Regions from separate parts of the Mycetohabitans rhizoxinica HKI 454 genome, predicted to be linked through region 3. Evidence: predicted binding sites of a transcription regulator. Region 3 holds the regulator's gene; each other region holds the start of a gene.

Region 1 (4,194 bases), 620 kb from region 3:
CTTGGAACGGGGCTTTGGAAACCGGTGGTACGCTCCGATGAGGTGCGCAATCCAATCATGCAGGCGGCGCGACCTTTCCGATCTTCCGCTGCATCATCGGGTCCCGCCGCGAACTGCGATTGATGAAATCCGGTTACAGATGGTGATACGCACTAGAAGCGAAAAAGGGTTACAGGCAAGAAGCACTGTAACCCTTTGACTTATTTGGTGGCGAATCAGGGACTCGAACCCCGGACCTGCGGATTATGATTCCGTCGCTCTAACCGACTGAGCTAATTCGCCGAAAGAACCCCGGATTATGGGCATGCCTAGACGAATTGTCAACGATTTTCGCGTTTTCCTGTCGTGAGCACGTGAACTGTCCGGGTCCTTAGCACGTAATGTGCCCGGTTTTGAGTGTCGTATGGAGCCACTCGTAGGTCGGGCACATTGGTGACAGAAAACCCGGAAAATGAGATTCGAAGAGGTCTACAGCGACTGGCAGGATAAGCGGCTCATTGGCAGAACACGCGCACTCACACAGGCCGAGGCGGCACAGCTCTACACCGGCTGGAACGTGAGGCAATTTCACAGCGGGTACCAACGTGAGCATGGCGGTACGCGCAGCTATACTTAGGCGAAGAACCCGTTGCAGCAAGCGGGCGAGGTCAACCGCGCCAAGGCCCGTGGCAAAGTGATCGCGCGCCACTGCGCGGGATGCTGGTGCACCAGCACGCCAGTGCTCGTGAATGGGTGCCTGGGCAGGAGTGGGACTGAGTGGACACGATGGACGATGCGACCGGTGAGCATCTGTCGATGTTCTTCTGCGACGAGGAGGGCGCGGCCTCCAGCTTCCACCGGGTGGGGCAAACGATTGCCCGCTATGGCTTGTTTTGCGCGCTTTATACCGACCGCGGCAGCCACTATTTCCATACGTCCCAAGCCGGCGAGAAGGTCGATGCGAACACAGGGACGCAGTTGGACGAGCGCTGGCGCTACGGGTATCGAGTACATTGGAGCACATTGCGGCCTATTGGCCGCAGGCTCATGGGCGTTCAGAGTGGGCCTTCGGCATACACCAGCAGCGCTTACCCCGCGAGTTGGAAGGCAGGCATCACCGACATGCAGCAAGCCAAAGTCTACCTGGAGCAGCCCTACATGCCGCGTTACAACGCCAAGTTCGCCGTGCCGGCCGCTGAGCCGGGCAACGCCTTCGTGTCCTATATCGGCAACGGCTTAGCAGCCATTTTGTGCAAACACTACGGGCGCGTCGTGGGCAACAACAACTGCGTGATGTTCGGGCGGCGGCTCAAATTGCAGAGTTCAGCCGAGCGCACGGGCTCACTATGGCAAGCGGCGCGTGCGGGCGCCTCGCTACGTGAATGGCGCTCTGAGCCCGCTCATGCGTGGCAGTCCGAGATCGAGGATCAGCAGGTCGAACGATTGCCTCGACAGGGCAACGTCGGCCTCGATCCCCGTCTTGACGTAATTGACCGCATAGCCCGAATGGCGGAGTGATCGGATCAGGCCATCCGCGAGTATGCTGTCATCATTCGGCAATGAGAATGCGCAGGGGCGTGTTTTAGTGCCGGCGGCGCAAACCTGTCCCCCTTTCCGGCGTCTCCTTATCGTGCATATTGCAACGACACGCGGTGTTCGGCGCCATACGCACCGGCCCTGCTTCAAGGGTACGTCCCGCGGCGGGAACAGGCATGCCATTTGCGTACCGGATGCGTGTATTTCGCGCTTGCAAACAACACTGTTTTTTTATACAGTATCTGGAGCCGCGCGTTGGCGCGGGCAGCGGTGTCATCCGGGGATGACCGGAATGGCCACGATGCGAGGCGTGCCGCTTCGGCAACAGACTGCCGCTCATCATAGCAAAGGACGATTCATGGAAGAAAGCAAGAAAGGCTCAACTGGACTGACTGCGGAGAAGAGCAAGGCACTGGCTGCCGCGCTATCGCAGATCGAGAAGCAGTTCGGCAAGGGGTCGATCATGCGGCTTGGCCATGGCGAGGCAGTCGAAGACATTCAAGTCGTATCGACTGGCTCACTCGGCTTGGACATCGCGCTAGGCGTCGGTGGACTGCCGCGTGGCCGTGTCGTCGAGATCTACGGGCCGGAATCGTCCGGCAAGACGACGCTTACGCTGCAGGTGATCGCTGAGATGCAGAAAATCGGCGGCACCTGCGCGTTCATCGACGCGGAACACGCGCTTGATGTCCAGTACGCGTCTAAGCTGGGTGTCAACGCGTCGGAACTGCTGATTTCTCAGCCTGATACTGGCGAGCAGGCACTGGAAATCGCCGATGCACTCGTGCGCTCGGGGTCGATTGACATGATCGTCATCGACTCAGTGGCCGCGCTCGTGCCGAAGGCCGAAATCGAAGGTGAAATGGGCGATTCACTGCCCGGCCTGCAGGCGCGACTGATGTCGCAGGCACTGCGCAAGCTGACCGGCACGATCAAGCGGACCAATTGCCTGGTTATCTTCATTAACCAGATTCGCATGAAGATCGGTGTGATGTTCGGCAACCCGGAAACTACCACCGGAGGCAATGCGTTGAAGTTTTACGCGTCGGTTCGGCTCGATATCCGTCGGATCGGCTCGATCAAGAAGAACGACGAAGTCATCGGTAACGAAACGCGGGTTAAGGTGGTCAAAAACAAAGTGTCGCCACCGTTCCGCGAGGCGATTTTCGACATCTTGTATGGTGAGGGGATTTCGCGACACGGTGAAATCATCGATCTTGGCGTCCAGGCGAAGATTGTCGAGAAGGCGGGTGCCTGGTATAGCTACAACGGTGAGAAGATCGGCCAGGGCAAGGACAATGCGCGGGAGTTCCTGCGCGAAAATCCGGATCTTGCGCGCGAGATCGAAAATCGCGTCCGCGAGTCGCTCGGTGTCGTGGCGATGCCGGCCGGCGCAGTAGCCGCCGAGGGCGGACAAGCGTAACGCGAAGTGCGCGCGAAGTGCCCGCGCCCCGCGCCAAGCCTGAAGGGGCGCGCGTTGAGGTATTTGTCACGCCGGGATTACAGTCGTGCCGAACTGACTGCGAAGCTCAAGCGCGACGCCCAGGAAGGCGACAATATCGAGCCGATTCTCGATGCACTCGAGCGGGACGGCTGGCTGTCTGACAGTCGGTTTGCCGAAAGTGTCGTGCATCGCCGCGCGTCCCGATTCGGCGCGGCCCGGATCGTTGGGGAGTTGAAGCGGCACGCGTTGCATGGCGACCTGTTGGACGACATCGGCAATCAATTACGGGAAACCGAATGGGAACGGGCGAAAGCGGTGTGGCAAAAGAAATTTCAGGGCCACGTCGCGCAGTCGCCGGCCGAGCGTGCCAAGCAGGCGCGTTTCTTGGCCGCCCGCGGCTTTTCCCGCGCGGTGGTTTCGCGACTCGTCAGCGGGATCGACGACGAAGCCGGCGATGAATGACGGTCCGCGTAGACCGCGTCGTGTTACGCGGTATGTTGCGCTTCGCCTATGCGTTCGTGGCGGTGAAGCGCGTTCCGGGGTGGGCGCGCGGGTGTCGTCAGGCCGTTGGACCGGTATGCTAAAATCGCTGGGTTTTCCATCCGGCCGTAACCCTTTCCATGCCGCTCCCTCCCTCTGCTCCTCGTCGGGCGCGTCATCGCCGTGCGATTGACGTGCAAGCGTTCGAGCGCGAAGATGGCTTGTGGGACATCGAAGCATGCCTGACCGATTGCAACGTGCGTGACACGCAAATCGCCACCGGTGTTAGGCCGGCCGGGCTACCTATCCAAGAACTTCGGCTGCGGGTGACGATTGATCGTCAGATGAATGTCGTCGATGCGCAGTCGCCGGCGGTGAAATGGGTTTCTTATCCGGGGCATTGCGAAGACGCCAATCCAAGCGATCGCGCATTGATTGGATTGGACCTGCGTCGTGGGCTCTGGCATGCCGTCACTGAGCGTCTTGGTGAGGCGGCGGGCTGTACGCATCTGACCGATTTGCGCGTGCTATCGCCGAGCGCAGCCAGCCAGGCTTGCGTCGGCGAGGTGTCGCAGACAGGCGCGTCAGACACGGACGCAGCCGGCGATGCGATGCCGTTTCAGCTTGATCGCTGCCACGCGTTGAAGCTTGACGGCCCGTGGTCACGCAATTCTATCCGCGCTGGTATGGCCACGCGCCGCGTGAAGTCCGCGCCGCGCCGTGCCGCGTCGTGCGCGAAGCCGCGCCAAGCGCCG
Region 2 (4,194 bases), 430 kb from region 3:
CCGGTGATTGGCCGCGACGACGAGATTCGTCGCGCGATCCAGATTCTGCAACGCCGCACGAAGAACAACCCGGTGTTGATCGGTGAGCCAGGCGTGGGCAAGACCGCGATCGTCGAAGGTCTCGCGCAGCGCATCGTCAATGGCGAGGTGCCCGAGACACTGAAAGACAAACGGGTGCTGTCGCTGGATATGGCCGCGCTGCTGGCCGGCGCCAAATATCGCGGCGAATTCGAGGAGCGGCTCAAGGCGGTGCTCAGCGACATTGCGAAGGACGAGGGCCGCACGATCGTGTTCATCGACGAGATTCACACGATGGTCGGTGCAGGCAAAGCGGAAGGCGCGATCGACGCGGGCAACATGCTCAAGCCGGCGCTCGCGCGCGGTGAGTTGCATTGCATCGGCGCGACGACGCTGGATGAATACCGCCGATATATCGAAAAGGACGCGGCGCTTGAGCGGCGCTTCCAGAAAGTGCTGGTCGATGAGCCGTCGGTCGAGGCGACCATTGCGATCCTGCGTGGGTTGCAGGAAAAGTACGAGCTGCATCACAAGGTCGAGATCACGGATCCGGCCATCGTCGCGGCTGCCGAGCTGTCGCACCGCTATATCACCGACCGTTTCCTGCCGGACAAGGCGATCGATTTGATCGACGAGGCGGCGTCCAAGATCAAGATGGAGATCGACTCGAAGCCCGAGGCGATGGACCGGCTCGAGCGTCGGCTGATCCAGCTGAAGATCGAGCGCGAGGCGGTAAAGAAGGAAACCGACGAGGCATCGCAGAAGCGGCTCGGGTTGATCGAGGACGAGATCGCGCGGCTCGAGCGCGAATACGCGGATCTCGAGGAGATTTGGACGGCGGAGAAATCTGCCGTGCAGGGCGGTGCGCACTTGAAGGAAGAGATCGACAAGACTCGCGCGGAAATCGTGCGGCTGTCAGCGCGAGGGCAAGCTGGACAAGGTCGCCGAGTTGCAGTACGGCACGTTGCCGCAGCTGGAGGCGCAACTGAAGGCCGTCACTCAGGCTGAGGCCGGTACGCCCAAGAACGATAAGCCGCGGTTGCTGCGCACACAGGTGGGCGCCGAGGAGATCGCCGAGGTCGTATCGCGCGCCACTGGCATCCCGGTTGCGCGGATGATGCAGGGCGAGCGCGAAAAGCTGCTGCAAATTGAGGCGAAGTTGCATGAACGCGTGGTTGGCCAGGATGAGGCGATCAGTGCGGTGGCCGACGCGATTCGCCGTTCGCGGGCAGGCTTGGCCGACCCGAACCGGCCTTATGGCTCGTTCCTGTTCCTCGGCCCGACGGGGGTCGGCAAGACCGAGTTGTGCAAGGCGCTGGCGGCGTTCCTGTTCGATACCGAGGACCACTTGATCCGCATCGACATGAGCGAATTCATGGAGAAGCACAGCGTCGCGCGGCTGATCGGCGCGCCGCCTGGCTATGTGGGCTACGAGGAAGGTGGCTACTTGACCGAGACCGTGCGGCGCAAGCCGTACAGCGTGATCCTGCTCGATGAGATCGAGAAGGCGCACCCGGACGTGTTCAACGTGCTGCTGCAGGTACTCGACGACGGCCGCATGACCGATGGCCAGGGCCGTACGGTGGATTTCAAGAACACCGTGATTGTGATGACGTCGAATCTCGGCTCGCAGCAGATCCAGTCGATGGTCGGCGAGCCTCATGCGGCGGTGCGCGATGCGGTCTGGGAAGAGGTCAAGCAGTATTTCCGCCCCGAGTTCCTGAATCGGATCGATGAGGTCGTCGTCTTCCACGGCCTGGATCGCAGCCATATTCGCTCGATCGCGAAGATCCAGCTGCAACGGCTCACCGAGCGATTGGCGAAGATGGACATGCAACTGGACGTATCGGATGCGGCACTCGAGCACATCGGCAAGGTCGGCTACGATCCGCTGTTCGGCGCGCGGCCACTCAAGCGCGCGATCCAGCAGGAGATCGAAAACCCGATTGCCAAGCTGATCTTGGGTGGCCGGTTCGGTCCAAAGGACCTGATCCCGGTCGACTTTGAGGATGGCAAGTTCGTGTTCGAACGGGTCGTGCACTGACAGGGCGCCAATGCGCGGGGCGCAACGGCGGCGCTGGCGCTGTTGCTCGGCGCCTGCGCCCCGCCCTAGCAGGGTTTTCAGGCTCGATGGCGCCGGCGCGCTGTGCAGCATGCAGAAAAGTCTTGATCACTCCACGCCCAGAATGGCGACAAACCGCCCATTCTGAGCGGCTGCTCAGCGCATCGTACGTTAGTCTTCCGTTGCCCGGCAGACGCAATGATGCGGCGCCCGCCGCTGTACCGCTGGGCGGGCTGTTCGATTTATTCCCGCATTACCACGCGTTCGTTAGTCTCCTTAAACTAGTCGCCTCACGAGGATAAACTGGTCGTCTCATGAGGAGGCGGCGACGCAGCGCGCTGTCGGCCGCGCTGTTAGGCTATCTCGCGGTTAAGGTGATGATTGGCGCCTACCGGACACTGCTACGATGGCGGGTGACCCGATGCGGCCGACGCTGGTATCATCTCGTACTGTATATTTATACAGGATTAGATGATGGACGCGATTCCCGCCGGCGGCGTGGACCCGTTCTACTATGTCGCAAACTTTCGTCGCGCTATCGCGTGGTTGAGCGATCGATGTGATGACCTGCTTGACGAGCAAGAGCGAGCCTTCATCGACGCGGTCGAGCCGTTGCCGCACGCGTCGCGCGCACTGCTGGTCCGGATGCTAATGCGCAAAGGACCGTTGTTTCGCACGGACAAGCTGCGTTATGCCGAGATCGGCGAGCCGCTTGCCGCATGCGGGCCATTGATTGCGCGAGGCTGGGTTGAGCTCGATCCGCCGATGTCGGTCGACGAACTGTTCACTGTGGCGACCAAGGTCCAACTCGAGCACCGCTTCGAGGCGGCGAAGACGGCGCGCGGCACGAAGGCGGCGCTGCTTGACGCGCTGCGCACCGCGTATCCCGGTGTACAACAGGCGTACTCGGCCTGGTGCCCGAACGGGCCAGCAAAGGTTGTCCGTTTCCTGCTGGGGCCCCTGTGTGATCGGCTTCGATTAATGTTTTTCGGGAACCTGTGGCAGGACTGGTCGGAGTTCGTGCTGGCTGACCTGGGTGTTTTCCGCTACGAAGCCGTGCGCTTGGACGGATCGTCCCGTGCATTCCAACGGCGCGAAGATGTCGATGCCTACTTCTCGTTGCATGCGTGTCGTCAGGCATTGGACGCGGCGCCTGACGACGCGAAGCTGGATGCATTGCTGTCGCAGGCGTGCGCATGTCCGACTGAGAATCCTTGGCTCGGTATGCGTCGCGCCAAAGTGTTGTTTCGGATCGGCCAGCACTGCGAGCGGCGGCGCGATTGGCTGCGCGCGCTGCATGCGTACGAGGTGAGCACATATCCGGAAGCCCGCTATCGGCGAGTGCGCGTGCTCGAGGCGCTCGGCCGTCGCGGTGACGCGTTGGCGCTTGCTGCGCAAGTCGTACGCACGCCAGTTAGCGAGGTCGAGGCACAGCGCGCCGCGCGTACCCTTGCGCGGCTACAGCGCGTGCCGCGCGCCGCACGACAGCAATCGCCGCTGCCGATGCAATCAGCATGTGGCGAGCAGCCATCCGGCTCGCATCGCGTACCTTCACTACAATCTGATTTATCGGCATCGGCATCGGCATCGGCATCGGCATCGGCATCGGCATCGGCATCGGCATCGGCATCGGCATCGGCATCGGCATCGGCATCGGCATCGGCATCGGCATCGGCATCGACATCGACATCGATATCGACATCGACACAGACATCGACACAGACACAGACACAGACATCGGCAACGCCGATCTCGCGCAGCGACTGGCTCCTGCCCATGCCCGCCGTGCCGATGCGGGTCGAGCACGTATTGCGCGCTCACCTGCATCGCCCGGAGGCGCCGGTGTTCTATGTCGAAAACGCATTGATCAACACCTTGTTTGGCCTGTTGTGCTGGCAGGTGATATTCGCGCCGATACCCGGCGCATTCTTTCATCCGTTCCAGCGCGGGCCGGCGGACCTAGACGCGCCAACGTTCGTCGCGCATCGTCAGGCGCTGTTCGATGCGTGCCTGCAACAGCTCGACGATGGTCGCTATCGACGCACGATCGAAAATAATTTTGCCGCGAAGGCCGGGATTCAATCGCCGTTCGTGGCCTGGGGCGTGTTCGACCC
Region 3 (4,194 bases):
GCCTGATAGAACACCGCGGCCAGCGGCAGCACCAGGAACAGACCAAGAAAAAGCAGCGCGATCGCAGTCAGCGCCCACCGTACCGCACGCGGCTCGGTCGTCACGTCTACACGCGATGCCCGCCTCGGCTGCACGCCAGCATCGATTGCGACCGCCGATTGAGTGGCTTGCTGGCTCATCGCGCCTCGCCAGCCGTGACCACGGACGGTGCGACACTGGGTGGCGTCGCGCAGCGCGTACTGGACGTGCGCCGCTGCAGCACCCATTGCAGCGTGTTGATCGTCAGCAGCAGCACGAACGATACGAGCAGCATCACGACGGCCAGGGCCGTCGCCCCTGCATAGTCGTACTGTTCCAGCTTCGTAATGATCAACAATGATGTGATTTCAGACTTCATTGGCATATTGCCCGCAATAAAAATCACCGAGCCATATTCGCCGAGCGCACGCGCAAACGCGAGCGCAAAACCCGTCAGCAGCGCGGGCAGCAACGACGGCAGGACCACGCGGCGAAAGGTCAGCCAGCGCGTCGCACCGAGGCAGGCAGCGGCCTCCTCCTGCTCGCGCTCGAACTCCTCCAGCACCGGTTGCACGGTGCGGACCACGAACGGCAATCCAATGAAGGTCAGCGCGACCAGCACCCCGAGCGGCGTGAATGCCACCTTGATGCCAAGCGGGACGAGCAGCGAGCCTACCCAGCCGTTACCCGAATAGACGGCGGCCAGCGCAATGCCAGCGACCGCGGTGGGCAAAGCGAACGGCAGATCGATCACCGCATCGACAAGCCGCTTGAACGCAAACTCATACCGCACCAGCACCCATGCTACGACAAAGCCGAACACCACATTGAGCAGCGCGGCGCCCAGCGACGCGCAGAACGTGAGCCGGTACGAGGCCAGCACGCGCGGCGACGCGACGGCACGCGCAAACTCGGGCCACGTCAATGTCGCCGTCTTCAAGAAAGCCGCGGCAAGCGGGACCAGCACCACTAGGCCCAAATACGCGACCGTGATACCGAACGTGACATCGAACCCGGGCAACGCACTGGGCTTGCGAAAATAAAAACGACTCATGCCTGCTACTCGCCTCCAAGCACCGCTCGCACCCGACCCAGGGGATTCGGGCTCGGCGTACGCCGGCAGCCCTCTCAGGCCGCGGGCCGCCGCCTGGCAGCCATCGTCGGCTTACTGTGGCTGATAAATCGAATCGAATACGCCACCGTCGGCAAAATGCACTTTTTGAGCCTTCGCCCATCCGCCGAATGTATCGTTGACCGTGTACAACTTAAGCTTTGGGAACTGCCGGATCAGCGCGTCGGGCACCTTGCTCGAGCGCGGCCGATAGAAGTGCTTTGCCGCGATCTGCTGGCCCTGCTCGGTGTACAGAAAGTTCAGGTAAGCCTGCGCGAGCTTGCGCGTGCCGCGGCGGTCCACCACCTTGTCGACCAGCGCGACCGGTGGTTCGGCCAGAATGCTGACCGATGGCATCACGATCTCGAATTGGTCAGGCCCGAACTCCTTGAGCGACAGGAATGCTTCGTTTTCCCAGGCGACCAGCACGTCGCCGATACCGCGTTGCACGAAGCTGGTAGTCGCACCCCGTGCGCCGGAATCGAGCACACCGGCATTCTTGTACAGCTTTGCGACGAACTCGCGCGCTTTTTGCTCACTGCCACCCGGCTGGTGCAACGCGTACGCCCATGCGGCCAGGTAGTTCCAGCGTGCGCCACCGGAAGTCTTTGGGTTCGGGGTGACGATGGACACGCCCGGCTTGACCAGATCGTCCCAGTCCTTGATCCGTTTCGGATTGCCCTTGCGCACAACGAACACGATCGTCGACGTGTACGGCGCCGCATGGTCCGGCAAGCGTTTTTGCCAATCCGCGTCAATCAATCCCTGCTTGGCGATCGCATCGATATCGTAGGCCAGCGCCAACGTGACAACGTCCGCCTGCAAGCCATCGATGACCGAACGCGCCTGCGCGCCCGAGCCGCCGTGCGACTGTCTGAACGATACGGTCTCGCCGGTCTTGGCCTTCCATTCTTTTGCGAACGCTTGATTCATGTCCTGGTACAGTTCTCGCGTCGGGTCATACGACACATTGAGTAGCGTCCTGTCCGCGACGGCCGCGCCACTGGCCACGATGCCGCACGTCAGCACCCATGTCGCGGCTAACCGCCGCCACACCGATGCACTGTCGCGCTGCCGCGCCCGCCCCGTTACCTGTTCGCTCATTTGTATGCCCGTGGATGTCGTGAGGACCGGCCAAGTCTAACGAACGCGTTTCATTATCAAAAATAATCGTTCCTTATGCTTTTATATTCAAAAGTCGTAAGAGACCGGGCGGCGCGCCAACAATTTATGCCACGAGCAAACAGACAACGATTTCAAGTAACACTTGAAATACTGCGAATACTGTATAAAAATACAGGAACCTGTTCATCCATACAGTAACCTCATGACTAAACTCACCGCCCGTCAGCAGCAGGTCTACGACTTGATCCGCCGCGCGATCGAGCGCACCGGCTTTCCGCCGACGCGCGCCGAGATCGCTGCAGAACTCGGCTTTAGCTCAGCCAACTCGGCCGAAGAGCACTTGCGCGCGTTGGCGCGCAAAGGGGTGATCGAACTGGCGGCGGGTGCGTCACGCGGGATCCGATTGCTGTCAATGGAAGACGGACCGCACCAGTACACGCTGCCACATCCAGCGGTCATGCAGTTATCGCTGCCGCTGGTCGGTCGCGTCGCGGCCGGCAGTCCGATCCTGGCTCAGGAGCATATCGCGCAGCATTACGCGTGCGATCCAGCGCTGTTTGTGAGCCGGCCCGACTATCTTCTGAAAGTACGCGGGATGTCGATGCGCGATGCAGGCATCTTCGACGGAGACCTGCTGGCCGTACAGAAACAGCACGATGTGAAAGAAGGCCAGATTGTGGTGGCGCGGCTGGGCGACGACGTGACGGTCAAGCGCTTCCATCGGCTGGTAAATGGCATCGAATTGATCGCAGAAAATCCGGATTACGAGAACATCATTGTGAGCCCGGGACAAGAAGATTTTGAATTGGAAGGCATTGCGGTCGGCTTGATCCGCCCCAACGCGTTCTAAATACCGACACGGAGAAACCGATGAAACGACTTGCCCGCCTGTTTCCGTTACGCGCGTTCGGGCGCCTGCGTCATCTGCGAGGCCTCGTGCCATGCGGTGCATCATCGCACCCCGCCACTTCGTTCGGTCTGTTGATGGGCGGCGCGACGCCGGCACAGCGCCCGACCGCACCAATGCACGACGGCATGGCACACGTCGTGCGGGAGTACATGGAATTGCCATCTAGCTTACCGGCTTTCGCGCGCGTGCCGCTGCGCCACGGCGTGCCTCAGGCCGAACCGGCCCGTCGTCGCCCATGGCGGGAGGACGAACCGGTGCGCGTCTACCGCAGTGCATCGCGCGTGGTACTAGTGGGCCATATCGATGCGGTTTGCAGCATGATCGACCGGTATATCGCGGCAGAGGAGACTGGGGTTGCCCACGGTTTGCTGGATTAATTTGTTCGCGCTACAACTGCGCATATGACATCGGCCTCATTTAAGCGTCTTGTCGCCGCAGGGGTGACGCTGGCTAGCGGGGTGGCAGGCGTGCTCAGCTACGCGTCGCCTTATATCGTCCTGAACCGCCTGGAGCATGCAGCCGATGCGCGCGACGCCGAGACGGTCAATCGATACGTCGACTACCCTGCATTGCGTGCCAGTTTGAAACAGGAACTCAATGCACGGATCACGCGTGCGGTCGGCGCGCATGCAGATGATTCGCCGCTGGCGCAGGCAGTCGCCAGTGTCGGCACGATGGTCGGTTCCGCGTTAATCGCACCGATTGTCGAAGTCTATGCAACGCCAGACGGTGTGGCCGCGTTGCTAGCCGGCATGCCCCCGCGCGATTTGGCAAGCGACACGACACCGCCGGGCCCGGTGCGGGTTCCGCAAGCGAGTGCGACACGCGGCGCAGCCGTTTCCGGTACGTCGGATTCCGCCGGCCCCAGCGCACCAGGCGGCCGACAGCCCGCGGCCGGCGCGTCCGTAAGCGGCGAAGTTCGCGCGAGTGCCGCCTATCGCGGCCTCAACGAGTTCGTAGTCCGATACCGCACTGATTCGAAGGACCCGCCGTATAGGATGATTTTTAACCGAACCGGCGTTTTCAGCTG

The links. The regulator LexA, encoded in region 3, represses DNA repair genes until DNA is damaged. The targets are predictions, from matches to a motif close to ACTGTATNNNNATACAGT.
Region 1: a site for LexA is predicted at 1,738-1,755, ahead of recA (recombinase RecA). Genes of this name have one in related genera too.
Region 2: a site for LexA is predicted at 2,529-2,546, ahead of RBRH_RS16185 (VRR-NUC domain-containing protein). Genes of this name have one in related genera too.

Annotation. Positions count from the first base shown of each region.
Region 1 covers NC_014722.1:2,349,174-2,353,367, reverse strand. The annotation lists tRNA gene RBRH_RS10300 (tRNA-Met) at 206-282, opposite strand; partial or broken gene RBRH_RS20335 (response regulator) at 1,372-1,552, opposite strand; gene recA (recombinase RecA) at 1,874-2,938, shown strand; gene recX (recombination regulator RecX) at 2,945-3,421, shown strand; partial or broken gene RBRH_RS10280 (DUF2889 domain-containing protein) at 3,580-4,194, shown strand, end outside.
Region 2 covers NC_014722.1:1,296,027-1,300,220, forward strand. The annotation lists partial or broken gene clpB (ATP-dependent chaperone ClpB) at 1-2,062, shown strand, start outside; gene RBRH_RS16185 (VRR-NUC domain-containing protein) at 2,555-4,194, shown strand, end outside.
Region 3 covers NC_014722.1:1,726,826-1,731,019, forward strand. The annotation lists gene cysW (sulfate ABC transporter permease subunit CysW) at 1-179, opposite strand, end outside; gene cysT (sulfate ABC transporter permease subunit CysT) at 176-1,072, opposite strand; gene RBRH_RS07605 (sulfate ABC transporter substrate-binding protein) at 1,184-2,233, opposite strand; gene lexA (transcriptional repressor LexA) at 2,457-3,104, shown strand; gene RBRH_RS07615 (hypothetical protein) at 3,125-3,541, shown strand; gene RBRH_RS07620 (DUF2939 domain-containing protein) at 3,566-4,194, shown strand, end outside.